2 regions of the Photorhabdus stackebrandtii genome follow, and region 1 is predicted to be linked to the other one. Evidence: predicted binding sites of a transcription regulator. Region 1 holds the regulator's gene; the other holds the start of a gene.
What was found. The regulator PhoB, encoded in region 1, activates phosphate uptake and scavenging genes when phosphate is short. The targets are predictions, from matches to a motif close to CTGTCATAAAACTGNCNNAT.

Region 1 (21,861 bases):
TTTCGCTCAAAAAGCCTCTAGCTGGAAGCATACAGGCCAGCCAAATTTCCTTCGCCGCCTTTTCAACTCATATACCAGAATATCGCTCTCTAATACCTCTGTATTCGCGCTTTTTAAATAATTATGGTCGGTTAGGTAAATGTAAAATAAGCGAAATATAGAATCGCTGATAAATGGATTAAACATGGCACGGTAAACGATGATTTTCGATTAAATGCGATTAACTTTTCTTCTGATAAAAAGTTGTATTTATTGAGTTAAATCCGCCTTGATATAAAGTCTTTAATATTTCTGTATTCTCGCTTTTAAATGATTATGGTAAGTTAGGTAAATGTAAAATAAGTGGAATATAGAATAGTTGATAAATGAATTAAATATATCAGGGTAAACAAAGTGGGATCCGGCCGAGCCAGTTCTGAGTTTTATGATGGGCAGGTTTTAAACTATTATTAAAAGTCATTATTTTAACTTATGGTTTTTATCGATATAAAGTTTTTACCGATTTTAACACCGGCTTATTATTAAATTTAATCATCATCGAATATCGTGTTTTACTTTTAACGAAAGCTAATCATACTCGTTTTTTATCTTTACTGATGCTGTTTTACTGGCAATCCAAAGCGATTTTCATTGGTCACCGACATTTATTTTTTCTTCATAAATCAGTAAGTAAATGGCTTGATGAGATAAAAATACCCCTTGTTGTTTTTTCGGATCATCATTACTCCTTTTTCAGTGCTTAAATCCTGCCAAATTAATCGTTTTATCCCTTTTTTTAATTGCGTTATTTTTAGGGTTTTCTCCGTAAAATAACCGGCGAGAAAACGTTTTAATACCTATCTGTTCGGATAATATTCTTTTACGTGTGGATTTCTTTTCAACTCGAGATTAATGGTTGATGGTTTTCGATTAAATGCGATTAACTTTTCTTCTGAAAAGTTGTATTTATTGAGTTAAATCTGCTTTGATATAAAATCTTTAATACTTCTGTATTCATGCTTTTAAATGATTATGGTAAGTTAGGTAAATGTAAAATAAGCGGAATATAGAATCGCTGATAAATAAATTAAACATGGCAGGGTAAACAAAGTGGAATCCTGCCATAGCGCTCTCATTTTGGTGATGGCTTTTTATTATTTTCCGCTATTGTTTGTTATAACGAAACTCAGGTGAGAGTTTACTTATTCCAAGTCCATTAATTTTTTTAACCTTAATCTGTACCGGGATCCGTTCTTTCATGGCTTCGACGTGGCTTATAACACCAATGGTTTTCCCAGAAGCATTCAGATGGTCCAGAGCGTCGAGTGCAATATCAAGAGTTTCTGGATCAAGTGTGCCAAAGCCTTCATCCAGGAACAGTGAATCAATACAGGTTTTATTGCTGACTAAGTCAGACAAAGCTAAAGCCAGAGCGAGGCTGACCAGAAAACTTTCACCACCGGAAAGCGTTTTGGTATCACGAATGGCATCGGCTTGCCAGGTATCAACGACTTGCAGTTCAAGACCATCGCTGTTTTTGCGTTGTAAATAATAGCGTCCGTGAAGTTTTCTCAGCCGTTGATTGGCAAGATGAACCAGATGATCCAATGTTAACCCTTGGGCAAAACGGCGGAATTTAGCGCCATCGGCTGAACCAATCAGATTATTCAGGTAACTCCAGTCATCATAATTTTGTTGGCAATGGCTGATTTCTTCCAGCAAGGATTTTTGCTGTTGGCGACGTACTGCGTCATTACCAAGCAGGTTTCTCAATTCTCCTTGTTGTAAGGTGTTTCTTTTTAGCTCATCAGTGATGTTTTCCAACTGTTCAGTCAGTTGTGGTTTTGTATATTGAGTAAGTAACTCAGGGCGATTTTTCAGATGTTGTTGCAGGGCTTCTGCTGCTTTTTGACACAAGGCTTTGACCTGTATCTGTTGTTGTTCGAGCTGTTCTTTGAGTTGTTGCAACGCTTTACGTTGCTCTGGTGATAATAGGGCGGCTTCAAAGGTACTCTGATCGGCAAATATGCTTTTTGCTAACGCAGAGTTGAAATTCTGTTCTGCCAGCTGTTTTTGTTGTTCAGCTTGTTTGCTGTTTTTTTCTGTCTCATGAATTGCGCCGGTAAGCTGGTTGATACTGGATTGTGCCTGTTGCAGAGATGACAGTATCTGTTTGTACTCTTCTTCCAACTGCTGAGATTGTTGCTGTAATGCCTGAGTAATTTTCGCGACCAACTGTTCACCAAATAGTTTTTGGCGCTGCTGTTGCGTATCTGCGAGTTGCTGTTTCTGTTGTTGTTCTTTTTGATTAAATACGTTTAAACGGGATGCATATTCTTCTTTTTGTTTACTCAGTGATTCAATCTGGTTTTGAACGATGGCTTGTTCTTTTTGAATCTGTTGCCAATTTTCACGGCAGTTTTGATATACCTGCCACTCATTTCTACGTTGTTGCAGCCAGTTTTCAGCATCATTCAGGATCGGCAGTGATAAATCATATTCCTGTAATTCAGAAGTCATTTTTTCGATAATATCAGCCAGCTTACTCTGTTGTTGCTGTATCTCTGGTTGCAGTTCAGACAGGTGTTTTTTCAGGGCATTGTATTGTTGTTTACTCAGTTCAATGCCTTGCTCAATTTTTTTAATCTGTTCTGTATGTACTGTTAGCGCTTTTTCTGTTTTTTGATGTTCTTTTTCTGCCAGTTCGAACTCGGCTAATTGGGCCAGACAAAGCTGATAAGCCGATTGGTTCTGTTGTACAAATGCTTCAAGCGCCGGTTTATCTGAAGGAGAAATTTCAGTTTGTAATGTTTCGCAAGTTTGCTGCCATTGTTGAATTAATGAATTCAATTGTGGTTCAGCATCAGTGATTTCTTGCGAAATATGGTTGTATTGTTGCTGTTGAAACTCGTTTTTATTAAATAACGATATTCTGGTAGCTTGTAGTTCTTCAAATTCTTGACGCAAATCTTTTAGCCGTTGTTCTGATTTTGGCAATTCAATCTTTTGATAAGCCTGAATAGCAGGGTGATGTTCAGAACCGCAAAGTGGACAAGGAACACCTTCTTTGAGTTGTGCGCGTTCTTTTTCCAGGCTGGCGATTTTTTGTTCTAACTGAATGCGTTGAGAAAGATCTGCTAAATGTTGCTGTTTGTCTGAGAGTTGTTTATCAATAGTTTCAATTTGAACAGGAAGTTCCTTTAATAATTTTTCCGGTTGTTGTAAACGAACACGATTACTGGCAATCGTGGTTTGTAATTGCAGGATCTGCGGCGACAGTATTTCCAGTCTATGTTGCAGTGGCAGTTGTTCCTGATATTTAGTTAATTGTTTTTGTAATCTTTCCGGCGAATATTGTTTTTGCAGATTAAGAAATTGTTGCTCTGCTTGTTCAAACGCCAGTTTCAGCGGTTGGTTATGTTCAATCTGTTGTTTTAGGCCTGCTTCTTGTTTATTCAGGTCATCATTAAGTTGGGTGATTTCGGCGTTGAGCTTGTCAATTTTCTGATTTTGGTGATCAATCTGTTGTTGTTGCTCTTGCCACCAAGAGAATCGGTGTTGCCAGAAAGCAATTTTTTCACCGAAATATTGATGGTAAGTCTGCTGTTCGAAATAGTTTTCCAGTTGTTTTCTTTGACTGGTTAATGATAGGGCGTGTTGGTTTGCCGCGTCATATTGCTGCTCATTGTTTTCAAACGTTGTTTTCTGTTCGCTGATTTGTTGCTGAGTAAGATTAAGATCTTTAATCTGACCATCAATCTGCTGATCCAATGGGATCACCTGTTCTGATATCAGTTTTTCTTGTTGTTGCCGGTGTTGTTGATGTGCTTCTCTGGCAGAGTCTGCATTAGTCACTTTTTGTTGTATCGGTGTGAGTGTTTGCTGCTGCTGTTGAAATTGCTGGCGCATATCTTCCAACTGCTTACTGATTCTCTGATGCTCATGTAGAGTTCGGTTCTTTTCATCCAATAATGGACGAAGTATTTCTGCTGGTTCGCTGTTGGTCAGTTTTTGCAGTTGCGGCTCTGCATGGGTAAACGTGTTTTTTGCTTGTTGCAAAGCAGCATGATTTTCAGTAGCAACTTGTTGAAGTTCTTCCTCACGGATCAACCATTGATCCGAATGTTGCAGGGTTTTTATCTGCTGATTCAGTCGTGATTCAGAATCAACGAGTTGTTGCTGTTGCTCGAGATATTGTTGATGCTGCTCTTCCGTTAGCAAATCAATAGCAAAGCTTTTGGCTTGCAGAATACCCAGTTCTGACTGGGCTTCTTTATGTTGCTGGTAAATTTGCTGGGATAAAGTACCGTAAATTTCAGTACCGGTTAATTCTTCTAATAAATCAGCCCGTTCATTGGGTTGGGCATTGAGGAAAGCAGCGAAGTCGCCTTGGGATAACAGCATGGATTTGGTGAAACGACCGTAATCCAATCCGGTAATTTCGATAATTTTCTCTTTCTTATCCTGGATCTTATCTGCCAGAATTTTGCCGTTGCTGCTGAATGCGAGTTCCACTTTCGGGGCTTGCAGATTGCCGTCCGGCTGGTTGCGCGCTCGCCGTTGGCTCCAGAAAGCGCGGTAAGCGACACCTTTCACTTCAAACTCAACCTCAGCCAGGGATTCTGCTGTGTGGCGGGTCATCAGCTCATTTTGTGATGCCGAAACTGTCAATCGCGGTGTTTCGTGATAAAGAGCAAGGCAGATGGCATCCAATAATGTGGTTTTACCCGCACCGGTAGGGCCGGTTATTGCGAACAGACCACTGCTGGCAAACGGTTCTGTTGTGAAATCAATTTTCCATTCACCTTGTAATGAATTAATGTTTTTCAGCCGCAGACTCAGAATTTTCATGCCTGTTCCTCCTTGTTTTTATCCTGATAGAGATTATTCAGTGTTTGTTCGAAAAGGGTGGTCAGACGTTTTTTGTGTTCTTCATCTTCAAGTTCTGATTGCTCAAGCCGCCGGGTAAAAACCTCATTAACGCTGAGTTCTGTCAGGGTTTCTCTGTTTTCTTGTACCTGCATATTGTGCCGTTGTGTTTTACTACGCCGCAGCAGAATGACTTCGACAGGAAGTTTTGTAACCATTGATTGAATTCTTTTTTGGATATCGTGGAGGTAATCTTGTGTGGCAACTTCAATATCCAGCCAGACGGGTCGCTCACCTTTATAGTCATTAAACGTTTGTAACTGTTGTTCAATTTGTTGCAGATTACCCCTGATAAGTTGTATAGGCTGATATTGAGGAATGGGTAAAAGTTTAATGGATTCCAATTTGTCTTGGGTAAATTCCACTAAACAGACACTTTTCTCCTGCCCGACTTCATCAAAACTGAGTGGTATGGGGGAACCGCTGTAGCGAATATGTTCAGATTTGGCGACGAGTTGCGGCCGGTGAATATGCCCAAGTGCAATATAGTCCGCCGGTGGGAAAGCTTGCGCTGGGAAGGCATCAAGTGTACCAATATAAATATCCCGGACTGAATCTGTGGCAGAGGCGCCAACGGTGGTTAGATGCCCGGTGGCAATAACAGGTAAGGGTAAATTCAACTCATCACGTAATTTACATGCTTGCTGATAGAGTCGATCATAGTGTTCTGCAATCGCTTCCTGTAATGCCAGTTGTTTTTGTTCTCCTGACTGGCCCGACTGGCTGGTCATAATATCTCTTGGTCGCAGAAAAGGGATTGCACAGAGGATGGCGCCGATATTGCCTTCTTTGGTATTGAGCACTTTTATTTGTTTTTGTGGATCTTCGTCAGCATTCGCAATGACGGTGGTATTCAGGCAGGAAAGCAGTTCCTTTGATTCATTCAACGTTGCCACGGAATCATGATTACCACCCAAGATAATTAACTGACAGCGAGTAGGTTGCAGTTCAACAACAAAGCGATTATATAACTCGCGGGCGTAACTGGGCGGCGAGCCGGTATCAAATACATCTCCGGTAACAATTAATGCATCGACCTGGTAATTTTCAACCTGTTTAATCAGCCAACGCAGAAAATGTTGATGTTCAGCAGCCCGGCTTTTTGTGAAAAAATATTGACCAAGATGCCAGTCCGAAGTGTGAATAATACGCATAGTGCCACCGCAATGGGTTAAAGTGAATGTTGATTATAATGGCTATATTCTGGATGTCGCTTGTAAATCCGCTTTCGTGAATATATTTCCGAGTTGCCTCGCATTCATAATGAAATATGACAGTTGTTTAAATTAATTATTGCGAAACAGTTTGCAGGTGAAGGATAACCGAGGCAGGATTTCATAAATCTGTCATAAAGCTGACGCATAATGCTTTTCAAACTCAGTCGCGTTTTTCTCAATATATTAACAGGATTAACCATGACAAGACGTATTCTGGTCGTTGAAGATGAAGCTCCAATTCGTGAGATGGTCTGTTTTGTACTGGAAAAAAATGGCTATCAGCCGGTAGAGGCGGAGGATTATGATTCCGCCTTGGCATGTTTATCTGAACCCTATCCTGATTTGGTGTTACTGGATTGGATGATCCCCGGTGGTTCCGGTTTGCAGATAATCAAGCAAATGAAACGGGATAATAATGTCCGTGATATTCCGGTGATGATGCTGACGGCACGTGGTGAAGAGGAAGATCGGGTTCGTGGCCTCGAAGTCGGGGCAGATGACTATATAACCAAGCCTTTTTCTCCTAAGGAACTGGTTGCCAGAGTCAAAGCGGTATTGCGGCGTATTTCGCCTATGGTGATGGAAGATATCATTGAAATGGATGGCTTGATTTTGGATGCCACTTCTCATCGCGTGACCAGCCAGGATCTGGCTCTGGATATGGGACCGACCGAATTTAAATTACTTCATTTCTTTATGACTCATCCTGAGCGGGTCTACAGCCGTGAACAGTTGCTCAATTATGTTTGGGGAGCCAATGTTTATGTCGAAGACAGAACTGTCGATGTCCATATTCGCCGTTTACGTAAAGTATTAGAGATTGGTGGTCATGATAAAATGGTGCAGACCGTTCGTGGTACTGGTTATCGTTTTTCTACCCGTTACTGAGTTTGCGCACCGGAGAACCTGATGTGTTAGAACGTTTATCTTGGAAAAAACTGGTTTCAGAACTGTTTCTTTTTTGCTTGCCTGCATTAATTCTGTCGATGTTTGTTGGTCATTTATCCTGGTGTTTGTTTGCTGCGGTATTTTTGGCGCTGATATGGCATGGCTATAATTTGCTGAAACTTTCGGATTGGTTATGGTTAGATCGCAGTATGTTGCCACCGCCGGGAAGAGGCGGGTGGGAGCCCATTTTCTACGGCATTTACCAGATGCAGCAACGGAACCGGAAACGGCGTCGTGAACTGGCGCTATTGATCAAACGGTTTCGTAGTGGTGCTGAGTTATTGCCAGATGCTATTGTTATGATGACAACCGAGGGTAATATTTTCTGGTGTAACCGTTTGGCCCAGTATTTATTGGGGTTCCGTTGGCCTGAGGATAATGGTCAACCTATTTTTAATTTACTTCGCTATCCTGATTTTAATCGGTATATGCTCTCCAGGGATTTTGCACGCCCGTTATCAATAGAATTAAATAATGGTTTTACTGTTGAGTTTCGGGTTATGCCGTACTCTGAGGATCAACTATTAATGGTTGCCAGGGATGTGACACAGAAACGGGCCCTGGAAAATGCCCGCCGTGACTTTTTTGCGAATGTCAGCCATGAAATGCGTACCCCTTTAACTGTATTGCAGGGTTATCTGGAAGTTATGCAGGATCAGGAGGTGTCTGGTTCGCTGAGTAATAAGGCACTGAATACGATGCAGGAGCAAACCCGGAGGATGGATAGTCTGGTGAAGCAATTGTTGCAGCTTTCCAAAATCGAAGCTGCTCCTCAGATTGATATAAATGAAATAGTTGATGTGCCTCTGATGCTTAAGGTATTGCGTCAGGAAGCCGCTGCGCTTGGTAATGAATGTTATAAAATTAATTTTGATATTGGTGAACAACTGAAAGTTTTCGGCAATGAAGAGCAGCTTCGTAGTGCAATGTCTAATCTGGTTTATAACGCGGTTAATCATACCCCGAAAGGCACGCAGATTGATGTCAGTTGGAAAAAGAACTCCCACGGTGCCGAGTTTATCGTGAAAGATAATGGACCAGGTATCAGTGCAGAACATTTACCCCGTTTGACCGAACGTTTCTATCGGGTAGATAAAGCACGCTCCAGACAAACGGGTGGAAGCGGCCTTGGCCTTGCTATTGTTAAACATGCCTTACATCATCATCATTCCCACCTTGAAATCGCCAGTGAAATAGGACAAGGAACAACTTTTAATTTTACTTTACCGTCAAGATTGATTGTACCGGATAGAATAACCAGTAAAAGAGATAAGAATAGTTTGATTAAAAGTAATAATTAATCTTCGCAATTAATTATTAGCTTTACAGGTTAAAAAAAACGCAAATCATATAGTGTGTATTCAATGATAGCTAACAGCAATCACTAGTTTTGAAAAAGAGTGCAGTATATAACTCTGCATTTTGGTTTATCTATTGCCTTCTGGTACTATAAAAGTTTTACTTGTGGGCAGTTGCTGGCGATTCTATCTATGATAACCATAATAATTCTGTATTGGACAGATATCAGTGAGTATCATTTTGATAATAAATCGTTAAATTAGGGTTCGATATTGCCAATGTGGGGTTAACTATTGGTAGTATTTATATTATTCAAGCCATTAAAATGGTAATAAAACATTAATAATCATTATGACACATCGTTTATCATCTAAGGATATTTTGGCATTAGGGTTTATGACCTTTGCCCTGTTTGTCGGGGCGGGAAATATTATTTTTCCTCCTATGGTGGGATTACAATCGGGTGAATATGTTTGGGTGGCTGCGTTAGGCTTTCTAGTCACTGCGGTTGGTTTACCAGTAATTACAATTATCGCGTTGGCAAAAGTAGGCGGTGGTATTGAAGAGCTGAGTTCACCTATTGGTAAGGCTGCGGGTTTGCTGCTTGCGGCGGTTTGTTATCTGGCTGTTGGCCCTTTATTTGCAATTCCACGTACGGCAACGGTTTCTTTTGAAGTGGGTATTGCTCCCCTTGCCGGTTCAGGTCAATTACCGCTCTTTATTTACAGTCTGATTTATTTTGCCCTGGTGATTGCTGTCTCGCTGTACCCTGGTCGTTTACTTGATACTGTTGGGCATGTGCTGGCGCCTATTAAGATGCTGGCGTTAGGTATACTGGGTGTTGCCGCTTTACTTTGGCCCGCAGGTACCTCAATGCCTGCAATTGATGCTTATCAGCAAATCCCATTCTCCAGTGGTTTCGTTAATGGTTATCTGACGATGGATACCTTGGGCGCTATGGTATTTGGTATTGTTATCGTTAATGCGGCGCGTTCAAGAGGTGTTGCTTCATCGTCATTGTTGACCCGTTATGCAATGTGGGCTGGGATGATTGCCGGGCTTGGTCTGGTGCTGGTTTATCTGTCTCTGTTCAAATTGGGTTCTGGCAGTGGATCACTAATTCCTCATGCGGAAAATGGCGCTGTAATTTTGCATGCCTATGTTCAGCATACTTTTGGTGGTGTTGGCACTCTTTTCCTTGCTGCGTTGATTTTTATTGCCTGTATGGTAACTGCGGTTGGATTGACTTGTGCGTGTGCTGAGTTTTTCAGCCGTTATCTGCCTTTGTCTTATAGTTCATTGGTTCTGATCCTTGGTTTGTTCTCCATGCTGACGTCTAACCTTGGTTTGAGTCATTTGATCAATATTTCTATTCCGGTGCTGACTGCGATTTATCCACCTTGTATCGTTTTGATTGTTCTGAGTTTTACTCTGCGCTGGTGGAATAATTTCAGTCGTATTTTGGCTTCGGCTATGTTGATCAGTCTGCTGTTTGGTATTTTAGATGCTATCAAGTCATCAGAAACTCTGGTGTATTTATTACCAAACTGGGCAACTCGTTTACCATTGGCCGATCAAGGATTGGCTTGGTTAGCACCATCTCTGCTGGTTCTGGTTGTGTTTGGTGCTTATGATCGAATTTGGGGACGTCCTAATACACGAGAAAGTCAAAGTCATTAGTAATGGCGGTCTGTTTATTTGACTGTTCGTCATTGCCAGATGGTTAGAGAAAGCGCGGAATGGAGTGTCTGAGAAAGGTATTCCATCCCGCTATTTTGGCCTTCTTTTATATATTGCTGGCTTCCTGAACTATCTATTATTAGTAACCAATGGCAGCGCCTGCCGGGCGTCGAACATCATTGGCGCCGTAGAAATAGTTTTCACGAACTTGACCAGATACGGCAGCATCATTACCCGAATGGCCTGCATTTGAAACGCCAGCGGCTTTTGGTAAACCAACCATAATTAACTCGGCTGCTCCCCACGGTGTTTGTTCCACCATCTTATATCCCATTTTTTCCAGTAAATTCAGTGAGTCTTTAGAAACACCACGTTGTTCATAATAAACTTCATCTGGTAACCATTGGTGATGAATACGGGGGCTATTGACTGCTTCCTGAGGAGGCATACCGTGATCAATGATGTTTAAGGCCGTTTGCAGAGTGATAGAGATAATACGGGAGCCACCGGGTGAGCCCAGAACAAGGAATATCTTATTGTCTTTAGTGACGAGTGTCGGGCTCATTGATGATAGTGGACGCTTACCGGGGGCAATAGAGTTAGTCGCACCTTGAACGAGTCCATACAGATTCTTTTCCCCAATTTTTGTTGTGAAATCATCCATTTCATCATTAAGGAAGAAACCGGTTCCAGGTGCGATAACGACAGCACCAAAAAGCCCATTGATTGTATAAGTGGTTGAAACTGCATTACCTTCTTTATCGACAATAGAATAGTGTGTGGTTTCTGGTTTCTCGTGTGGTTCAATACCCGGCTGAACATTTTCTGATGATGTTGCTTCCCCTGGTTTTATTTTTTTACGCAGAGATTCGGCATAGCTCTTACTCAGTAAACGATCGATTGGGTTTTTGACAAATTCCGGATCGCCAAGGTGAGTATTTCTATCCATATAGGCATGACGCATTGCTTCTGTCAGTGTGTGAATGTAATCAGCAGAGTTGAACCCCATCTCTTTTAGGTTGTAGCCTTCCAGAATATTCAGGGTTTCACACATTGTTACCCCTCCTGAACTGGGTGGCGGTGAAGAGATAAATTTATAACCGCGATAGCTACAGGTGACGGGGGTTGTTTCTGAGATCTTATAATTGGCAAAATCGGCTTCGGTAATAATGCCGCCTGATTTTTTAGCTGCTTCTGCGACTCGTTTAGGAATATCTCCATGATAGAACGCTTCTTGTCCTTTTTTGGCAATTAATTCCAGTGTATTTGCCAGATCGGCTTGTATCAACTTGTCGCCCGGTTGATAAGGGGAACCATCTTTACGCAGGAAAATGCGGGCTACTTCTGGATCGTTGCGGAAACGTTTGATTGATGTGTCCAGAATGTCTGTGTCTGCACGGGTCAGTATATAACCTTCACGTGCCAGTTTAATTGCTGGCGCCATGACCTGTTTACGGCTCAATTTGCCATATTTTTTTAGGGCACTGTCCAGTCCCATCACGGTTCCGGGCACTCCGGCAGCTCGGTAGCCATATAAACTGGCGCCTTTAATAATGTTGCCTTCTTTATCCAGATACATATTGGCACTTGCCCCATTTGGCGCAGTTTCGCGGAAGTTAATAAAAGTATCTGTGCCATCGGCCAGATGAATTGTCATAAAGCCGCCGCCGCCGATATTGCCGCAGCATGGGTTTACAACGGCCTGGGCATAGCCAACAGCAACAGCTGCATCAATAGCATTTCCACCTATTTTGAGGATATCTACACCAACTTGTGAAGCAAGATGTTGGGCCGAGACAACCATGCCATTCTTAGCTTCAACGGCGGGTTCTGAAGCGGCATAAAGATGAGAAGAGATGAGTAAGGATATTATTGCCAGTGGTGTTTTCCATGTTTTTAACATGTTGTGAACTCCTGTCGTTTTGCGGGGTGATTTTTATAAAGTGGAAGTGCTTGTTTTATTTACACGAATTTTAATGTTAACCAATTGTAAATTTAATTATAAGAGGTGATAGTTATTGGTAAGGTTTATTTTTTGTGCGTGAGGTTGCAAAACGAGGAATTTTAGCGATAAAAAAACCAGTTGGCAGAAACCAACTGGTCTGAATATGGGTAACGTTTCAGGTTACAGTTTAGATGCGTTCTGAGACAGGTATTTAGCTACGCCGTCTGGGGATGCGCCCATACCTTCTTTGCCTTTTTCCCACTGCGCAGGGCATACATCGCCGTGCTCTTCGTGGAATTGCAGTGCGTCAACCATACGCAGCATTTCGTCAATGTTACGACCCAGTGGCAGATCGTTAACAACCTGGTGACGAACAATGCCGTTTTTATCGATCAAGAAAGAACCGCGCAGAGCTACACCCGCATCTGGGTGCTCAATGCCGTATGCTCTTTGAATTTCACGTTTAGTATCGGCAACCATTGCATATTTAACTTCGCCAATACCACCGTTATCAATAGGAGTTTTACGCCATGCGTTGTGGACAAATTCAGAGTCGAAAGAAACACCGACAACTTCAACGCCGCGTTTTTTGAACTCTTCGTAGCGGTGGTCGAATGCGATCAGCTCAGAAGGGCATACGAAAGTGAAGTCCATTGGCCAGAAGAAGATAACGGCAGGTTTACCGTTCAGGTGTTTTTTCAGGTTGAAATTCCCAACTATTTCGCCGTTGCCAAGGACAGCTGCTGCTGTAAAGTCAGGGGCTTGACGAGTTACCAGAACCATGAGTTACTCCTGTAGTTTTAACTGGGGTTTATGTGAAAATTGGATGTAGAATAAGGAATTAGCGTACATCAATAAAGGGTAAAATACTAATTTTTGCAATAGATTTTACCTATCAATACCTTATTTTTATTTTCTTTACTGTAACGCTTTACCTGCGTTAATTGGGTAAGGTTTCCAGTTTCATTTGGGAAAGGTTATAAAAATCTTTATTTTCCGCTTTTTCCATCATGTAGGGATAAAATTGCCAGAATAATGCTTCAAGGTCAGAATAATGTTGTTCTATATCCTGAAATGATCCCGATAAAGCAGATAATCTGGGATGTCTTCGGGCCATACCATTTAATACATTTGAGATAAATGTAAGATCCGCATAGCGGATCAACCAATTTTGTGACCATAAAAACGCATTCATTTCCTGAAATTTTTCGGGAGTTTTATAAAGGTGGGGTTCTATCTGATTGCGGGCACGGTGAATAAATGCCGGTAATGAGTAAGCGGGAACCAGTTTATCCCAATATCGGGAAAGGAAGTGATCCCAAATAATATCTAATGTAATTGGCGCAACTCGTCGATATTGGTCACTGAACAGGTGACGAGCTTGAGTAACCAACGGGTGGGTATCTGTTAATACATCAACCCGTCGATGCATGCGAATGCCTGCAACTACGTCAGCGCTGTATTGCCCCTCTGGATTACCGCGAACAAAATCCGCCATCAGGTTCCCTAACAGGGAGCTTTCAGCCAGAGTAGCTAAATGAAGGTGAGCGAGAAAATTCATCCGGCGATTATAATATAAATCAGCGAAGTTATGTGCTTATTTGTTGCACCCTTAGAGCTGCGGCACTAGACTAGTCCGCCTGTTTTTTCTGAATGATTAAATACAATGCGAGTTTCCGATTTTACTTTTGAACTTCCTGACGAAATGATTGCTCATTACCCTCAAGAGCAACGCAGTGGTTGCCGTCTGCTTTCCCTTGATGGTGAAACAGGGGCGTTAACGCATGGTGTTTTTACGGATGTTCTTGATAAGCTGAATGCCGGAGATTTGTTGGTTTTCAATAATACCCGAGTCATACCCGCGCGTATTTTTGGCCGGAAAGCCACCGGCGGTAAACTGGAAGTTCTGGTTGAGCGGGTGTTGGATGATAAGCGAGTACTTGCACATGTGCGCGCTTCCAAAGCGCCAAAAGTGGGCTCAGAGCTGTTGCTAGGTGACTGTGAGAACGTTAAAGCGACGATGCTGGCCCGCCATGACACGCTGTTCGAAATACGTTTTGATGATCCGCGTGATGTGCTGTCCATTCTGGATGATGTCGGCCATATGCCTTTGCCGCCTTATATTGATCGTCCTGATGAAGAGGCGGACCGCGAGCTGTATCAAACGGTATACAGTGAACGCCCAGGCGCAGTAGCCGCGCCAACGGCGGGTCTCCATTTTGATGAGCCATTATTGGAAGCCCTGCGTGAAAAAGGGGTGGCAATGGTTTTTGTTACCTTGCATGTAGGGGCCGGTACTTTCCAGCCAGTGCGTGTGGAAACCATTGAAGACCATATTATGCATGCTGAATATGCTGAAGTGCCGCAGGATGTGGTTGATGCTGTCCTGGCATGTAAGGCCCGGGGTAATAAGGTTGTCGCTGTCGGAACAACGTCAGTCCGCTCGTTGGAAAGCGCAGCAAGAGCTTGCCAGGATGGGTTAATTGCGCCATTTTTTAATGATACGCAGATTTTTATCTATCCGGGTTTTGAATATCAGGTTGTTGATGCGCTGATTACCAATTTCCATTTGCCGGAATCGACACTTATTATGCTGGTTTCTGCATTTGCTGGTTATAAAAATACTATGAGCGCTTATAAAGAGGCGGTGGCAGAAAAATACCGTTTCTTTAGTTACGGTGATGCCATGTTTATTCGCCGTAATCCTTTGGCTTGCAAGGAAAAAGTTTCTTAATTTATTGTAATTAATGTATGAAATCAGCATCAGACTGTTTATCTGGTGCCTGGAGGTTAAGTGAAATTTGAATTACAAACTACTGATGGTAAAGCTCGGCGCGGCCGTCTGGTTTTTGAACGTGGCGTTGTGGAAACGCCGGCATTTATGCCTGTGGGGACTTACGGCACAGTAAAAGGCATGACACCGGAAGAAGTGAAAGAAACCGGGGCGCAAATTCTGCTTGGTAATACTTTCCACTTGTGGCTGCGTCCAGGGCAGGAAATCATGAAACTTCATGGTGACTTGCATGGATTTATGCAATGGCATGGCCCAATTTTGACGGATTCAGGCGGTTTTCAGGTATTCAGTCTTGGCGCGATGCGTAAGATCAAAGAGGAAGGTGTACACTTCCGCAACCCAATTAACGGTACGCCTGTTTTCCTTAGCCCGGAAAAATCAATGGAAATCCAGTATGACTTGGGTTCTGATATTGTGATGATTTTTGATGAATGTACGCCATATCCTGCTGATTGGGATTATGCGAAACGTTCGATGGAGATGTCCTTGCGCTGGGCAGCTCGCAGTCGTCAGCGTTTTGATGAATTACAGAATAAAAATGCTTTGTTTGGTATTATTCAAGGGAGCATTTACGAAGATTTACGTGATATCTCAGTAAAAGGTCTGGTAGAGATTGGTTTTGATGGGTACGCTGTAGGCGGTCTGGCGGTTGGGGAGCCTAAAGAAGATATGCACCGTATTCTTGAACATGTCTGCCCGCAAATCCCGCAGGACAAACCGCGTTATCTGATGGGGGTGGGAAAGCCAGAAGATTTGGTGGAGGGGGTTCGTCGTGGCATTGATATGTTCGATTGTGTAATGCCAACCCGTAATGCCCGTAATGGTCATCTTTTTGTCACCGAGGGTGTCATTAAGATCCGTAATGCTAAACATAAAGAAGATATTTCACCGTTGGATGAGCAATGTGACTGCTATACTTGCCAAAATTATAGTCGGGCGTATTTGCATCATCTTGATCGTTGTAACGAAATTCTCGGTGCAAGGCTGAATACTATCCATAATTTGCGGTATTATCAGCGTCTAATGGCTGGGATCCGTAAAGCCATCGAAGAAGGTAATCTTGAACAATTTGTTGAAGATTTTTATCAGCGGATTGGTAAACCCGTTCCGCTATTAAATATTTGACTTAATTGGTGATTGACTGACCTCAGTGTGTATAGCATATTGCGGTTGTTTTTTTGATTACTATCGATTTTGATAACAATGAGGGAAAAGTTTAATGAGTATTATTTCTGAAGCAACGGCATCTGCTGGCGCACCGGCGGCTCAGGGAAGTCCATATTCTCTGATCATCATGCTGGTTGTTTTCGGTCTGATCTTCTACTTCATGATCCTGCGTCCACAACAGAAACGTACGAAAGAACATAAAAAACTGATGGATTCTATTTCCAAAGGTGATGAGGTTCTGACCAATGGTGGTTTGATTGGTCGTGTAACTAAAGTTGCTGATACGGGTTATGTTGTTTTAGCACTGAATGACACCACTGAGGTGACTATTAAACGTGATTTCGTCGCTGCCGTTTTACCGAAAGGTACAATGAAGGCTCTGTAATTTCTGATTTTCCCGAAGGGAACTGCCGTGCTAAACCGTTATCCTTTGTGGAAGTATCTGATGCTGATCGCTGCGATCCTCATCGGTTTGCTTTATGCACTTCCCAACCTTTATGGTGAGGATCCGGCTGTACAAATCACTGGCGCGCGAGGCATTGCCGCCAGTGAGCAAACGCTGGACCAAGTCCGTAATGTTTTAGAGAAAGATCAAATCACGAGTAAATCTATTGCGCTGGAAAATGGTGTAATTCTTGCTCGTTTCAATAATTCTGATATTCAGCTTCGTGCCCGTGAAGCCCTGATGTCTGCATTAGGCGATCAGTATGTGGTGGCATTGAATCTGGCGCCAGCAACACCAACCTGGCTGGGTAAGATTGGCGCAGAGCCAATGAAACTGGGTCTTGATCTGCGTGGTGGTGTGCACTTCCTGATGGAAGTGGATATGGAAACCGCATTAGGCAAACTGCAAGAGCAGAATATTGATGGCCTGCGTACTGATTTACGTGAAAAAGGTATTCCTTATTCCACTGTCCGCAAAATTGATAATTACGGTGTAGAGCTCCGCTTCCGTGATGAAAAAGCCCGTTCTGATGCGGAGAGCTATCTTACCAATCGTCACCGTGATTTAGTGTTCAGTGTTGGAGCTAATAATACCCTGAAAGCGGTGATGAGTGATGAACGTCAACGTGAAGCCCGTTCTTATGCGGTACAGCAAAATATTACCATTCTGCGTAACCGCGTTAACCAACTGGGGGTGGCCGAACCGTTAGTTCAGCGTCAAGGTGCTGACCGTATCGTGGTGGAGTTACCGGGTATTCAGGATACTGCCCGCGCTAAAGAAATTCTTGGCGCGACAGCAACCCTGGAATTTCGTTTGGTCAATACCAGTATTGACTCTACTGCGGCTACATCAGGTCGTGTCCCGGGTGATTCTGAGGTGAAAAATACCCGTGATGGTAGCCCGGTTGTGTTATATAAGCGTGTTATTCTGACCGGGGATCATATTACAGATTCAACCTCTGGTACGGATGAGTATGGTAGTCCGGAAGTGAATATTTCACTGGACAGTGCCGGTGGCACCGCGATGTCTAATTTCACAAAGGATAACGTTGGTAAACCAATGGCAACGCTGTTTGTGGAATATAAAGACAGTGGTAAGAAAGATGCTAATGGTCGGGCTGTGTTAGTCAAAAATGAAGAAGTGATTAACATCGCCAATATTCAGGTTCGTCTAGGGAGTCATTTCCGTATCACCGGTATTTCTAATGCAACTGAAGCCCGTCAGTTATCCTTGCTGCTGCGTGCCGGTGCTCTGATCGCACCGATTCAGATTGTGGAAGAACGTACCATTGGGCCAACCCTTGGCTTGCAAAATATCGAGCAAGGTTTGGAAGCCTGTTTGTGGGGGCTTATCGCATCAATTTTGTTTATGGTGATTTACTACCGTAAATTCGGTTTGATTGCGAGTAGCGCGCTGCTGGCGAACCTGGTGCTGATTGTCGGTGTTATGTCTCTGTTGCCGGGGGCTACGCTCACTATGCCGGGGATTGCGGGTATTGTTCTGACGCTGGCGGTGGCAGTCGATGCTAACGTACTGATCAACGAACGTATCAAAGAAGAGCTGCGTAATGGCCGTACCATACAGCAAGCGATACATGAAGGCTATAAAGGCGCTTTCTCCAGTATTATCGACGCCAACCTGACTACGCTGATTACTGCGATCATTCTTTACGCTGTTGGTACAGGGTCAATTAAAGGCTTTGCGATAACAACGTCAATTGGTGTCGCCACTTCTATGTTCACCGCTATTGTAGGTACCCGGGCTATCGTGAACCTGCTATATGGCGGTAAGCGTATTAAGAAGCTGTCAATTTAAGGAGCTCGTTGTGGCACAGGATTATACTGTTGAACAATTGAACTACGGTCGTAAAGTCCATGACTTTATGCGCTGGGACAACGTTGCTTTCGGAATTTCGTTGCTGCTGTTAGTGGCTTCTGTTTTTGTGATGGCAACCCGTGGGTTTAACTGGGGATTGGATTTTACTGGTGGAACGGTAATTGAAATTAAACTCAGTAAACCGGCTGATCTGGATAAGATGCGTGATAGCCTGGCGAAAGCGGGTTTTGAAGATCCTCTGTTGCAAAATTTTGGTAGCAGCCGTGACGTGATGGTGCGTATGCCACCGCTGATGGGTGCTGCGAATGAGGAATTGAGTAAGAAGGTTATTAAAGTCATCAATGACTCCGTTGATAAAGATGCGAGTGTAAATCGTGTTGAAATTGTTGGGCCAAGTGTCGGTGCTGAACTTGCCCAAAATGGGGCGATGGCGCTATTGGCGGCGCTTATCTGTATCTTGATTTATGTTGGGTTCCGTTTTGAATGGCGTCTGGCGTTGGGGGCGGTTCTTGCGCTTGCGCATGACGTCATCATCACGCTCGGGGTTCTGTCGTTGTTTCATATCGAGATTGACCTGACAATTGTGGCGTCGCTGATGTCCGTTATCGGTTACTCATTGAATGACAGTATTGTGGTTTCTGACCGTATCCGTGAAAACTTCCGTAAGATCCGCCGGGGTACGTCGTATGAAATTATGAACGTCTCTTTGACGCAAACACTGAGCCGTACCATCATGACTTCTGCGACCACCTTACTGGTTGTGCTGATGCTGTATATTTTCGGTGGTGCAATGCTGAAAGGCTTCTCGCTGGCGATGTTAATCGGTGTTTCTATCGGTACGATATCTTCTATCTATGTTGCTTCCGCATTGGCGTTGAAACTGGGTATGAAGCGCGAACACATGATCCAGCAAAAGGTTGAGAAAGAAGGGGCTGATCAGCCATCTTTATTGCCTTAATTATTCTGCCTTAATGCTGTTCAAACACCCTGTGAGTATCCAGCTGGCAGGGTGTTTTTTGTTTAGATTAAGGTAAACTGTAAACTGAGTTCGGACTAACCATCAGGAAGAGATATGCATTGCCCATTTTGTGCTGCTGTTGATACCAAAGTGATTGACTCCCGTTTAGTGGGGGATGGCTCGCAGGTGCGCCGGCGTCGCCAGTGTCTTGAGTGTCATGAACGATTTACCACTTTTGAAATGGCTGAGTTAGTTATGCCGAGAGTGATAAAAAGTGATGATATCCGGGAGCCATTCGATGAAGAAAAACTGCGCCGAGGTATGCAAAAAGCTCTGGAGAAACGTCCGGTTAGTTCTGATGATGTAGAAGTCGCGATTAGCTGTATTAAATCTCAGTTACGTGCTACCGGTGAACGGGAAATTCCATCTAAAATGGTTGGTAATCTGGTAATGGATGAATTGAGGAAGTTGGATAAAGTCGCCTATATCCGTTTTGCTTCCGTCTATCGCAGCTTTGAGGATATTCGTGAATTTGGCGAAGAGATTGCTAAATTACAGGATTAATAAGTAGTGAATAACGATGAAAAATATATGACGCGTGCTTTCGAATTGGCGCGTCAGGGATGTTTTACCACATCACCTAATCCTAATGTCGGTTGTGTGATTGTGAGTGATGGGCAGATTGTTGGGGAAGGTTTTCATTTACGTTCTGGTGAGCCACATGCTGAAGTCCATGCTTTGCGCATGGCCGGAGATAAAGCCAAAGGGGCAACGGCTTATGTCACTCTTGAGCCATGCAGCCATCACGGTAAAACACCGCCTTGTGCCGATGTCTTGATTGCTGCCGGCGTTAGCCGTGTGATTACCGCTATGCAGGATCCTAACCCGCAGGTCGCGGGAAGAGGGTTTTATAAGCTACAACAGGCGGGTATTGAAGTCGAACATGGGCTGATGATGGAGGCGGCGGAATCCCTCAACAAAGGGTTTTTGAAGCGGATGCGTACAGGTTTTCCGTATATTCAGTTGAAGATGGCGGCTTCTCTTGACGGACGAACTGCGTTGGCTTCTGGAGAAAGCAAATGGATTACCTCATCTCAGGCTCGTTATGATGTGCAGAAATTCCGTGCTCAGTGCAGTGCGATTCTGAGTTCCAGCAGTACTATTCTGGCTGATGATCCTGGCCTGACTGTTCGCTGGAATGAACTGGATGCAGAAACTCAGGCGGTTTATCCTAAAGAAACTCTTCGTCAACCAGTGCGTGTTATTGTTGATAGTCAGAACCGTGTTACCCCGCAGCATCAGGTCATACAACAACCCGGCCATTGTTGGCTTGCTCGTACTAAAGCAGATGAACATAACTGGCCTGAAAATGTGGAACAGATACTGCTGCCTGCTCATAATGCTGGTGTAGATTTAGTGTTACTGATGATGCAATTGGGTAAACGTCAGATTAATACGGTCTGGGCCGAATGCGGTCCACTGTTGGCTGGTGCATTACTGACTTTGGGGCTGGTAGATGAGCTGATACTTTACGTTGCGCCAAAAGTCTTGGGTGATACTGCTTGTGGCTTGTTTACCATTCCTGAACTTAAAAATCTGGCGGATGCACCGGAATTTAACATTTTTGATGTACAGCAAGTTGGGCCTGATCTTCGTCTGTGTCTGCGGCCTGTATACTGACTGAATGTGTGAGTGTGGGTTAACCCGCTTGTTTTTTATGCTCTGTTGCTAAATCGGCAGGCGCGGCTAACGAAAGAATATGATAGAATCCGCCCCCCCGCGGATATGAACAGATATAAGGAAGGCTATGAACGTAATCAAAGGTATTGTTGCAGCTCCACAAGCTCGTGTGGCGATTGCCATTGCACGTTTTAACAACTTCATTAATGACAATCTGTTGGAAGGTGCGGTAGATGCGCTTGAGCGTATCGGTCAGGTTGCCTCAGAAAATATCACTGTTGTCTGGGTTCCTGGTGCATATGAATTACCGTTGACGGTAAAAACATTGGTCGAAACCCAAAAATATGACGCAGTTGTCGCGCTGGGTACTGTTATCCGTGGTGGTACCGCTCACTTTGAATACGTTGCTGGTGAATGCAGTTCCGGTCTGTCTAATGTAGCAATGACCAGTAAAATCCCAGTAGCATTTGGTGTTCTGACTACAGAAAGCATTGAACAGGCGATTGAACGCGCGGGAACCAAGGCGGGCAATAAAGGCGCAGAAGCTGCATTAACCGCACTGGAAATGATCAATGTAATTAACGCCATTAAAGGCTGATTTTAGTTTTAATTAAGGGGAATCTTGTGAAACCTGCTGCTCGTCGTCGTGCTCGTGAGTGCGCTGTTCAGGCTATATACTCATGGCAATTATCTGGCAATGACATTGCTGACGTTGAATTACAGTTTCTGTCGGAGCAGGACGTCACTGGTGTTGACGTAACCTATTTTCGTGAATTGCTGTCAGGGGTAGCTGTGAACGCGGTTAAACTGGATGCTTTGATGGCTCCTTATCTTTCCCGTCAGCTTGAAGAGTTAGGTCAGGTAGAAAAAGCCATTTTGCGTGTTGCTATGTTTGAACTAAGTTATCGTGATGATGTCCCTTATAAAGTGGCTATTAACGAAGCTATCGAATTGGCGAAAGTCTTCGGTGCTGAGGATAGTCAC
Region 2 (9,107 bases), on a different contig from region 1:
GCTCATCCACAAGGTGAAGAAGAAGTAGATGAGTTAAAATGTTTTGCGAAATGGCATCATTGCGCCTACGAGCTGGAAGCTTGGGATATGGCTTATTATGCCGAAAAACAAAAACAGCATAAGTTTTCTATTAATGACGAACAGTTACGTCCTTATTTCCCTGAGCAACGGGCTGTTGAAGGGCTATTTGAAGTTATTCGCCGTATCTATGGCATTACAGCCAAAGAGCGCCATGATATAGAAACCTGGCACCCGGATGTCCGTTTCTTCGATCTATATGATGATAAAAATGAGCTGCACGGCAGTTTCTATATGGATCTTTATGCGCGCGAACATAAACGAGGCGGTGCCTGGATGGATGAATGTATCAGCAAGATGCGCCATTCCAACGGCGAACTGCAAAAGCCTGTCGCTTATCTGAACTGTAACTTCAACAAACCTGTTGGTGATAAACCCGCTCTGTTCACCCACAATGAAGTGAACACGCTGTTCCACGAGTTCGGTCACTGTCTGCACCTGATGCTGACTCAGATTGAAACTGCTGCTGTCTCCGGTACTAATGGCGTGCCATGGGATGCGGTTGAGATGCCAAGCCAGTTCATGGAAAATTGGTGCTGGAAACCAGAAGCACTGGCATTTATTTCTGGTCACTATGAAACTAAAGAGCCTCTGCCGCAATCTATGCTGGATAATCTTTTAGCCGCGAAAAACTATCAAGCTGCAATGGCTATGCTGCGTCAGCTTGAGTTTGGTCAGTTCGATTTCCGCCTGCATGTTGAGTATGATCCGGCGAAAGGTGCTCAGATTATGCAAACCCTGAAGAAAGTGAAAAAATTGGTTTCCGTAGTACCTTCACCTAAATGGGCCCGTTTCCCACATTCATTCAGTCATATCTTCTCCGGTGGTTATGCCGCAGGTTACTACAGCTATCTGTGGGCTGAAGTGCTGGCAGCTGATGCCTTCTCACGCTTCGAAGAAGAAGGGATTTTCAACCGCGAAACCGGCCAATCTTTCCTTGATAACCTTCTGTCCCGTGGTGGTTCTGAAGATCCAATGGAATTGTTCAAACGTTTCCGTGGCCGTGAACCCAAACTGGATGCCATGCTGCGTAGTTCTGGTATCAAGGGATAATCAGGGTGGGTATCTGTTTAATCTGTGAACAAGGCGCTGATAGCAGCGCCTTATCTCAACTGGCAGAGCGCTGGCAACTGGTACATGACGAAAGCGCTGTCATGGCATTGGTTCTTACACCTCAACACCTCGAACTCCGCAAAAGGGATGAGCCCAAACTGGGCGGCATCTATGTGGATTTTGTATCAGGCACAATGGCACATCGCCGCCGCTTTGGTGGCGGACGAGGTGAAGCGGTTGCTAAGGCTGTAGGGATCAAAAAAGATTATCTGCCAACCGTTGTGGATGCTACCGCAGGTCTGGGACGCGATGCCTTTGTACTGGCATCACTGGGTTGTCATGTCAGAATGCTGGAACGCCATCCTGTGGTCGCGGCATTACTAGATGATGGGCTTCAACGTGGTTACCAGGATGAAGAAATCGGCAGCTGGCTGAAAGAACGCATGACATTGCTCCATGCCTCCAGCATCACAGCGCTGACCGATATTACACCACAGCCCGATGTGGTTTATCTTGATCCTATGTATCCACATAAGCAGAAAAGTGCATTAGTGAAGAAAGAGATGCGGGTGTTTCAGTCTCTGGTTGGTGCTGATGAAGATGCTGATAATTTGCTATCCCCTGCACAAGCTCTGGCAAAACGCCGTGTCGTGGTAAAGCGACCTGATTATGCAGAACCCTTAGCTGGAGTAGCTGCATCAGCAGCTATTACCACAAAAAACCACCGTTTTGATATCTATCCTTGTTAAAACATCAGCCGCAATATGCGGCTGATCACGTTAATTTACAAGATACCCTGAGAGAGCATAGCGTCAGCAACTTTTACAAATCCGGCAATATTCGCACCCTGAACATAATTGGTCTGTTTGCTCTCGCCACCATATTCAACACAGGCGTGATGAATATCCAGCATGATGTGATGCAAACGTGCATCCACTTTCTCAGCCTTCCAGCCTAAACGTGCTGCGTTTTGCGCCATTTCCAAACCAGACGTTGCCACGCCACCCGCGTTGGCTGCTTTACCCGGTGCGAATAGCACACCTGCTTCAATAAAAGCTTCAGTCGCTGAAATGGTTGCGGGCATATTCGCGCCCTCAGCTACGGCTTTAACGCCATTCTTAATCAGGACCTTAGCTGCATCTAAATCCAACTCGTTCTGGGTAGCGCATGGCAAAGCGATATCAACTGGCACAGACCAGGGTTGTAACCCTTTCAGGAAAGTCAGCCCCCGCTCTTTGGCATATTCTTCCACCCGGCCATAGTGCTGGTTTTTAATCTCTTCAAGGTGAGCCAGTTTCTCCAGCGTGAAACCTTCTTCATCAACCACTGTGCCACCGGAATCAGAAGCGGTAACCACTTTCGCCCCCAGCGCCATACATTTCTCAATAGTATACTGTGCGACGTTACCAGCACCAGAAACCGACACCCGCATACCATCAAAACTCATACCATGACGTTTCAGCATGGCATTGGTGAAGTAAACCAGACCATAACCGGTTGCTTCCGGGCGAATCAAACTGCCACCGAAAGAGAGACCTTTACCAGTAAATACACAAGCGGTGTTATTAGAGAGTTTTTTCATCATCCCTGACATAAAAGCCACTTCACGGCCACCCACACCAATATCCCCCGCAGGAACATCGGTATCGGGTCCCAGATGGCGGTACAATTCTGTCATTAATGCCTGACAAAAACGCATCACTTCGCCCTGACTTTTTCCTTTGGGATCAAAATCTGAGCCCCCTTTACCACCCCCCATCGGTAAGGTTGTCAGCGCATTTTTCAAGGTCTGTTCAAAGCCAAGGAATTTCAGAATAGAGAGATTCACCGATGGATGAAAACGCATACCACCTTTATACGGACCAATGGCTGAGTTGAACTGCACCCGCCATGCACGGTTTACCTGAACCTTACCTTGATCATCTACCCAGCAAACTCGAAACTGAATAACCCTTTCCGGCTCGACCATACGCTCCAGCAAGCTTTGTTCACGGTATTTCGGGTTTTGTTCAAGGAACGGCCAAAGAGAGGTGAATACTTCCCGGACAGCCTGAAGATATTCTGGTTGATATTCATCCCTGAGTTGAATCGATCCAAGAAATGAAGACAAAGATAGTAAACAGCTCATAGTTATTCCTTATTTCTACTTTGGTTGTAATGTCTCCTCAGCAATTTCCTAATTATTATTTTTGTCGAAAATGTGAGGTAAGTTGCGTTTGCCCTTTGAATATATCACTGTTCTATATTCATCTTTCAAGAAGTTTTTTCGCAGAAAGGTAAAAAAAATTTCTTGATTGCATCGGACATAAACCAAACAACACCTCATTTCATCAAAAAAAACGCCTGCATAAGCAGGCGATTTTATCGAATAAATTTTCAGTTTATGGCTATTCATCGTCACGCAGAGGAACGATCAGCATATCAACATGAACAGTGTTAATCAGCTGACGCGCAGAGGACATCAGTTTGCTCCAAAAATCCTGATGATGACCACAAACAACCAGATCTATGTCATATTTCTTAATCGCATCAACCAATACCTGAGCCAGATCACCGCTACCACTCAAGGTTTCCTGAATGTCATAATCTGTATTTGCAGAGAGCTCTTTCAACGCATTACGAGTCTCGTCAGTAATGCGTTGCTGCATATCACCGAGATTAACATCAATCAAACCGGTATAGAGATCGGAATAGTTAACATCAACATGAATCAAGGAAACATTAGCATTGTACGGCTTTGCCATGGAAATGGCTTTTTGTACCAATACCTGACTTTCCGGGGATAAATCAACCGCAACAAGAATATGTTTATAAGCCATAAGCGAACTCCTTCCATAATGCCGATTAATGAGTTGGCAGGGCAAATTGCCACTATCCTGTGTCTATTACTATAACTACTTATGAATGCCCTTAAAATGCTGTTTCGATCACAGCTCATCGCATTTGGCTATCCAGCAAAGAACATCCACCAAACAACATATACCACAATGGCTATTCCTGCCACTTGATGAATAACAAAATCAAGTTCTGGAGTTATGGCTTTTCTTAAAACCCAATATATTTGCATGAACAACCGACAAGGATTAACCGCCATTCTAAGCTCTGAACAAATTTAAACTATGTAGAAGGGTTTTTTGTACTATCTGACTATCTTTCCTACAATAAATATAAGGCGTCACCGCCTGCAATTTTGATTTTTTTCCTTTTGTGACAGCTTTGGCTAACCATTCTAAGGAGGGGATTATGTTCAGTTCAATTGCACTGTTTTGGGCGCTGTGTCTTGTCTGCATTATGAATATGATGCGCTACTTCTCTTCACTGCGGGCATTGTTGTCTATTCTTCGCCAGTCCGATCCCTTGCTTTATCAATCAGTAGACGGTAACGGTTTTTTTACTGCTCATGGACAGCTCAATAAGCAGATAAGGCTCGTGCACTATATCAATTCGCAACGTTACCTTGCTCATCATGATCCAGAAGTGGTGCTTCGCTGTGAACGGCTGAGAAGGCAATTTATTCTGACGAGCGCGTTGAGTGGATTAGTTGTTGTTTGTCTGATTTCTATGTTGATTTGGTATTAAAACGAAAGGCGGTATAGTTAACCCATACCGCCTTCAAATTATTCGTCAAAACAATTAAATCAGTTTCAAAGCGAACCAGTAGAAAATACCGGATAACCCGATTGAAACTGGTAACGTCAGTATCCAGGCCAACATGATGTTCTTGATTGTTTTACCCTGAACACCACCACCATCAACCAACATCGTCCCCGCTACCGCAGAGGAAAGAACCTGTGTAGTCGAAACCGGCATCCCGGTATAACTCGCCACACCAATTGAAACAGCCGCTGTCATCTGAGCTGAAACACCCTGTGCGTAAGTCATACCTTTCTTACCAATCTTCTCACCGATAGTCACTGCAACACGTTTCCAACCAACCATGGTTCCCAAAGACAGTGCCAGTGCCACGGCTATGATGATCCAGACAGGTGCATACTCAACAGTGTGCAGTAAATCTTTGCGCAGCTTATTCAGGAAACGGGCATCCTCAGCACTGGTTTCCGGCAGTTTAGCCACAGATTCCGCAGTATCAGCAATACACATCAACATGCGACGCATATTGTTACGCTGTTCAGGACTCAATTCGCTGTAGCTCTGAATGCCCTTCAATATGCTTTCTGTCTGATTAAGAACAGCTACAGCGCGAGTGCTGTCACAATGGAATCGCCCTTCCAATTCATCTTCAGCAACAGCGATCAATGGCGTCAGCTCAATGGCATGAGATAACGCCGAACCATGCTGCTGATAATATTGTTGCAGGTGAGTAACAGCATCGTAAGTACGGGCAATGTCATAGCCATTAGCATTCATGTTTACGACAAATCCCGCCGGAGCTACGCCGATCAACACCAGCATAATTAAACCGATGCCTTTCTGACCATCATTTGCCCCATGAGAGAAACTTACTCCTACCGCAGACAAAATCAGCGCAGTACGCGTCCAGAAAGGTGGCTTACGCTTACCATCTTTCTTTTCACGTTCAGCAGGTGTCAGATGAATACGTTTGCGTTTCTTGGTGCTACTCCAGTAACGACGCAGCAGAAACACGATTGCCCCAGCGATGATCAATCCAATTAAAGGAGAGAGGATTAACGACAGGAAAATCTGTATCATCTTCGGCACATTCAGCGCATCAACCACAGAAGAACTGGTCACGATGGCATTGGTCAAGCCAATACCAATAATGGAACCAATCAGGGTATGAGAACTGGATGCAGGTAAGCCGAAAAACCAGGTGCCAAGATTCCAGACAATGGCAGCCAGCAGCATGGAAAACACCATGGCAAGACCATGAGCAGAGCTGACATTGAGCAGAAGATCGGTAGGGAGTAAATGTACAATCGCGTAGGCAACACTTAATCCACCAAGAAGAACACCGAAAAAGTTAAATACCCCAGCCATGACAACTGCGAATTGTGCTCGCATAGCACGGGTATAAATAACTGTTGCTACCGCATTCGCGGTATCATGAAAGCCATTAATAGCTTCATAAAACAGCACAAACAGCAGTGCCAGTACTAACATTAGGCTGGTGTGAAAATCCAGGCCAGTAAAAAGATGTAGCATAAACGTTAAGCCAGTTAGTTGGACATGAACGCGGCGCATTATCAGTGACAAATGCTAGCGGGGAAAGTGAAATATGAACTTTTTTTGATTTCATGACAACCAGATAACAATAAGAAATGGAAATATTCCTTATATATCATAAAATTGCATACCTTTTAAAAAATTGACAATTTTAAGACAAAAAATAAATTTACCTGACAAATTCAGGTCATACAGGGGATTTTTTCCTCAAAATTATCAAAAACGCAACACTTTAAGGGAAGTTCCCGCTAAATTATTCGGTTATAAAGAGAGAAACAGTGGAAAGATTTGATGTAGTTATTGTTGGTGCCGGTGCAGCCGGTCTGTTTTGCGCAGCTCAAGCCGGGCAACACGATTTACGGGTGCTGGTCCTGGACAATGGTAAAAAAGCTGGGCGTAAGATTTTGATGTCCGGCGGTGGGCGTTGTAACTTTACTAATATGTACACAGAGCCATCAACCTATCTTTCCGCTAATCCCCATTTCTGCAAATCTGCCTTGGCCCGTTATACACAGTGGGATTTTATTGAGCTGGTTCAACGTCATGGCATTGCTTATCACGAAAAAACCCTGGGACAGCTTTTTTGCGACGATTCAGCCCAGCAGATAGTTGATATGTTGTTGAAAGAGTGTGAGGCTGGTCAGGTCACTATTCGTCTGCGTAGCGAAGTTAGCCACGTAGAAAAAAAGGAGTTAGGTTTCGTTATCACCGTTAACGGAAAGGAAGTAAGTACACGCTCACTTGTCATCGCTTCCGGTGGGTTATCTATGCCGGGTCTTGGCGCAACCCCTTTTGGTTATCGGATTGCAGAACAGTTCGGTCTAAAAGTCTTGCCAACCCGCGCCACTCTCGTACCTTTTACTCTGCATAAACCACTACTGGAGCAACTTCATGTGCTTTCCGGTGTATCCGTTCCCGCCACTGTCACCGCCGAAAATGGCACGCTGTTCAAAGAAAATATCCTGTTTACCCACAGGGGACTTTCTGGCCCGGCAATCTTACAAATTTCCAGTTATTGGCAGCCGGGAAAGTTTGTGAGTATTAACTTACTTCCAGATATTGATCTGGAAACGTTTCTGGAGAAAGAACAGAGTTCTCACCCGAACCAAAGTGTAAAAAATACTTTGGCAAAATTATTACCGAAGAGGCTGACAGAATGTCTGCAAACACTCGGTCAACTCCCGGATGTTTCTCTTAAGCAGTTGAATTCCGTCCAGCAAAAGCAATTAGCGACAAACCTCCAGTCATGGCAAGTACAACCCAACGGTACTGAAGGATATCGTACTGCTGAGGTTACTATGGGCGGCGTGGATACTCATCAGCTTTCATCCAAAACAATGGAAGCTAATCAGGTAAAAGGACTCTACTTTATCGGTGAAGTAGTAGACGTCACCGGCTGGCTTGGTGGCTACAATTTCCAGTGGGCATGGAGTTCCGCTTGGGCGTGTGCGCAAGCGTTGTGACTTTTGTGAGGAGTTTAGGATTATTCGTTAATAAAGTGTTAGCGGCTAACTGAGAAGAAAATTCTGGGCATGTCAATACATCTTCGCCTCAAAATCGAACTGTACTGAAACTTTCTTACAGTCATATGTAATTGTATACGCAGCTGTCTGGCATCAGATTTCAGTATGTTTTCTATAACAAAAAATGCATTTAAGAATGATTACTACCTCAGTTTAAATTCTCTGTATCTGGGAGCCAGTTTTGTGTCAACCTCAATGTGAGTTTGAGCTGAATTAAGACGCCCTTTAGAAAGGGTGTTTACCTTTCTGTGGAGGAAGGGGTAGTCAGGCCGTCCATTGAAGCAGGAACCCACCGAAAGTGTTCAAGTTAGGTAAACCCACGCAGGCACCAAAGTTGTTTTGCCGACCTAGAGAGGACCAAGCAGACACACCACTAACGTATCAGTCAATGCTGCCTTGAGATGTGGTTCTATGTATCTTGGATATAGTGCATTGTTCTTTATGTACAATGTGAAAAACGCAGCTTAAATCGCTCCATCTATTTGTAGGCTTCTGACGTTCTTACACAACAATCAAAACTTTTTGAGTGTTTATCACCCCTCGTCTGAGCATCAGGCGCAACCTCTGAACAATCAGTATTGAGAAAAGGCACCTAAAGCCAGGGCCGAGTTTGATGGTATAACCTATAATGAAAGAGATCGCATTGTGAACGTCACGGAAGAGCTAATGAAACTTACCCTAAGGACTCACGACAGATCAGACTAACTGGTTAACCTCTACAGTTAACATAAAATGAAATGGCTTATACATACGTATTCCTCTTCTCAGTTAATTTATACTTTTTAAATAAAAAATACAGAAATATCACTGCAAGCAGGATACTTGTTAATTTGAAAATAAATTCGATAGAAATAAGTTTTGCAGTGTACCCCCCAATAATTGGCATCAAAATTGCCATTATATAGATGAAATTTTCTGTATACCTCCTGTAGCTTTCCCTACATGTTCAAAACCAATAATATTTCTTACACCGTATCTGATTGCGAAAAATGTCACACCAGAAGCCGTACCAACCAAGAAAATTAATAAATAGTATGTAGCATAATGATTTGTTTTTGCGTCTAAAAAACCAAATCCCCAAAAGGCCACAAAGTTAACCATAACGGAGAATAACAGGAGATTCTTAGCTGACAACTTTTTCAGTAACAAGCCAGAAATTCGCGTCCCTACTATGCCACCGACGCCGAGAAGTGAAATTATGTAGCCTATGCTACTTTCACTTTGTCCAATCTTCTCGAAGAAGATACCAAGCATATCATTGCTAAGAAAAAAGGCTAAGTTTGACAAAGTATAGGCCGAAACAAGTAA

Region 2: pitA (inorganic phosphate transporter PitA) is a predicted target of PhoB. The motif match lies at 6,417-6,436, and genes of this name have one in related genera.

Annotation. Positions count from the first base shown of each region.
Region 1 covers NZ_PUJV01000012.1:2,224-24,084, forward strand. The annotation lists gene C5470_RS11860 (AAA family ATPase) at 1,144-4,830, opposite strand; gene sbcD (exonuclease subunit SbcD) at 4,827-6,062, opposite strand; gene phoB (phosphate regulon transcriptional regulator PhoB) at 6,324-7,013, shown strand; gene phoR (phosphate regulon sensor histidine kinase PhoR) at 7,037-8,374, shown strand; gene brnQ (branched-chain amino acid transport system II carrier protein) at 8,724-10,052, shown strand; gene ggt (gamma-glutamyltransferase) at 10,192-11,955, opposite strand; gene C5470_RS11890 (peroxiredoxin C) at 12,178-12,780, opposite strand; gene C5470_RS11895 (acyl carrier protein phosphodiesterase) at 12,938-13,558, opposite strand; gene queA (tRNA preQ1(34) S-adenosylmethionine ribosyltransferase-isomerase QueA) at 13,664-14,731, shown strand; gene tgt (tRNA guanosine(34) transglycosylase Tgt) at 14,792-15,916, shown strand; gene yajC (preprotein translocase subunit YajC) at 16,011-16,343, shown strand; gene secD (protein translocase subunit SecD) at 16,371-18,218, shown strand; gene secF (protein translocase subunit SecF) at 18,229-19,197, shown strand; gene nrdR (transcriptional regulator NrdR) at 19,312-19,761, shown strand; gene ribD (bifunctional diaminohydroxyphosphoribosylaminopyrimidine deaminase/5-amino-6-(5-phosphoribosylamino)uracil reductase RibD) at 19,768-20,877, shown strand; gene ribH (6,7-dimethyl-8-ribityllumazine synthase) at 21,005-21,475, shown strand; gene nusB (transcription antitermination factor NusB) at 21,502-21,861, shown strand, end outside.
Region 2 covers NZ_PUJV01000010.1:191-9,297, reverse strand. The annotation lists gene prlC (oligopeptidase A) at 1-1,131, shown strand, start outside; gene rsmJ (16S rRNA (guanine(1516)-N(2))-methyltransferase RsmJ) at 1,137-1,880, shown strand; gene gdhA (NADP-specific glutamate dehydrogenase) at 1,916-3,259, opposite strand; gene uspA (universal stress protein UspA) at 3,519-3,950, opposite strand; gene uspB (universal stress protein UspB) at 4,375-4,710, shown strand; gene pitA (inorganic phosphate transporter PitA) at 4,765-6,255, opposite strand; gene C5470_RS10505 (aminoacetone oxidase family FAD-binding enzyme) at 6,555-7,739, shown strand; gene C5470_RS10500 (MFS transporter) at 8,697-9,107, opposite strand, start outside.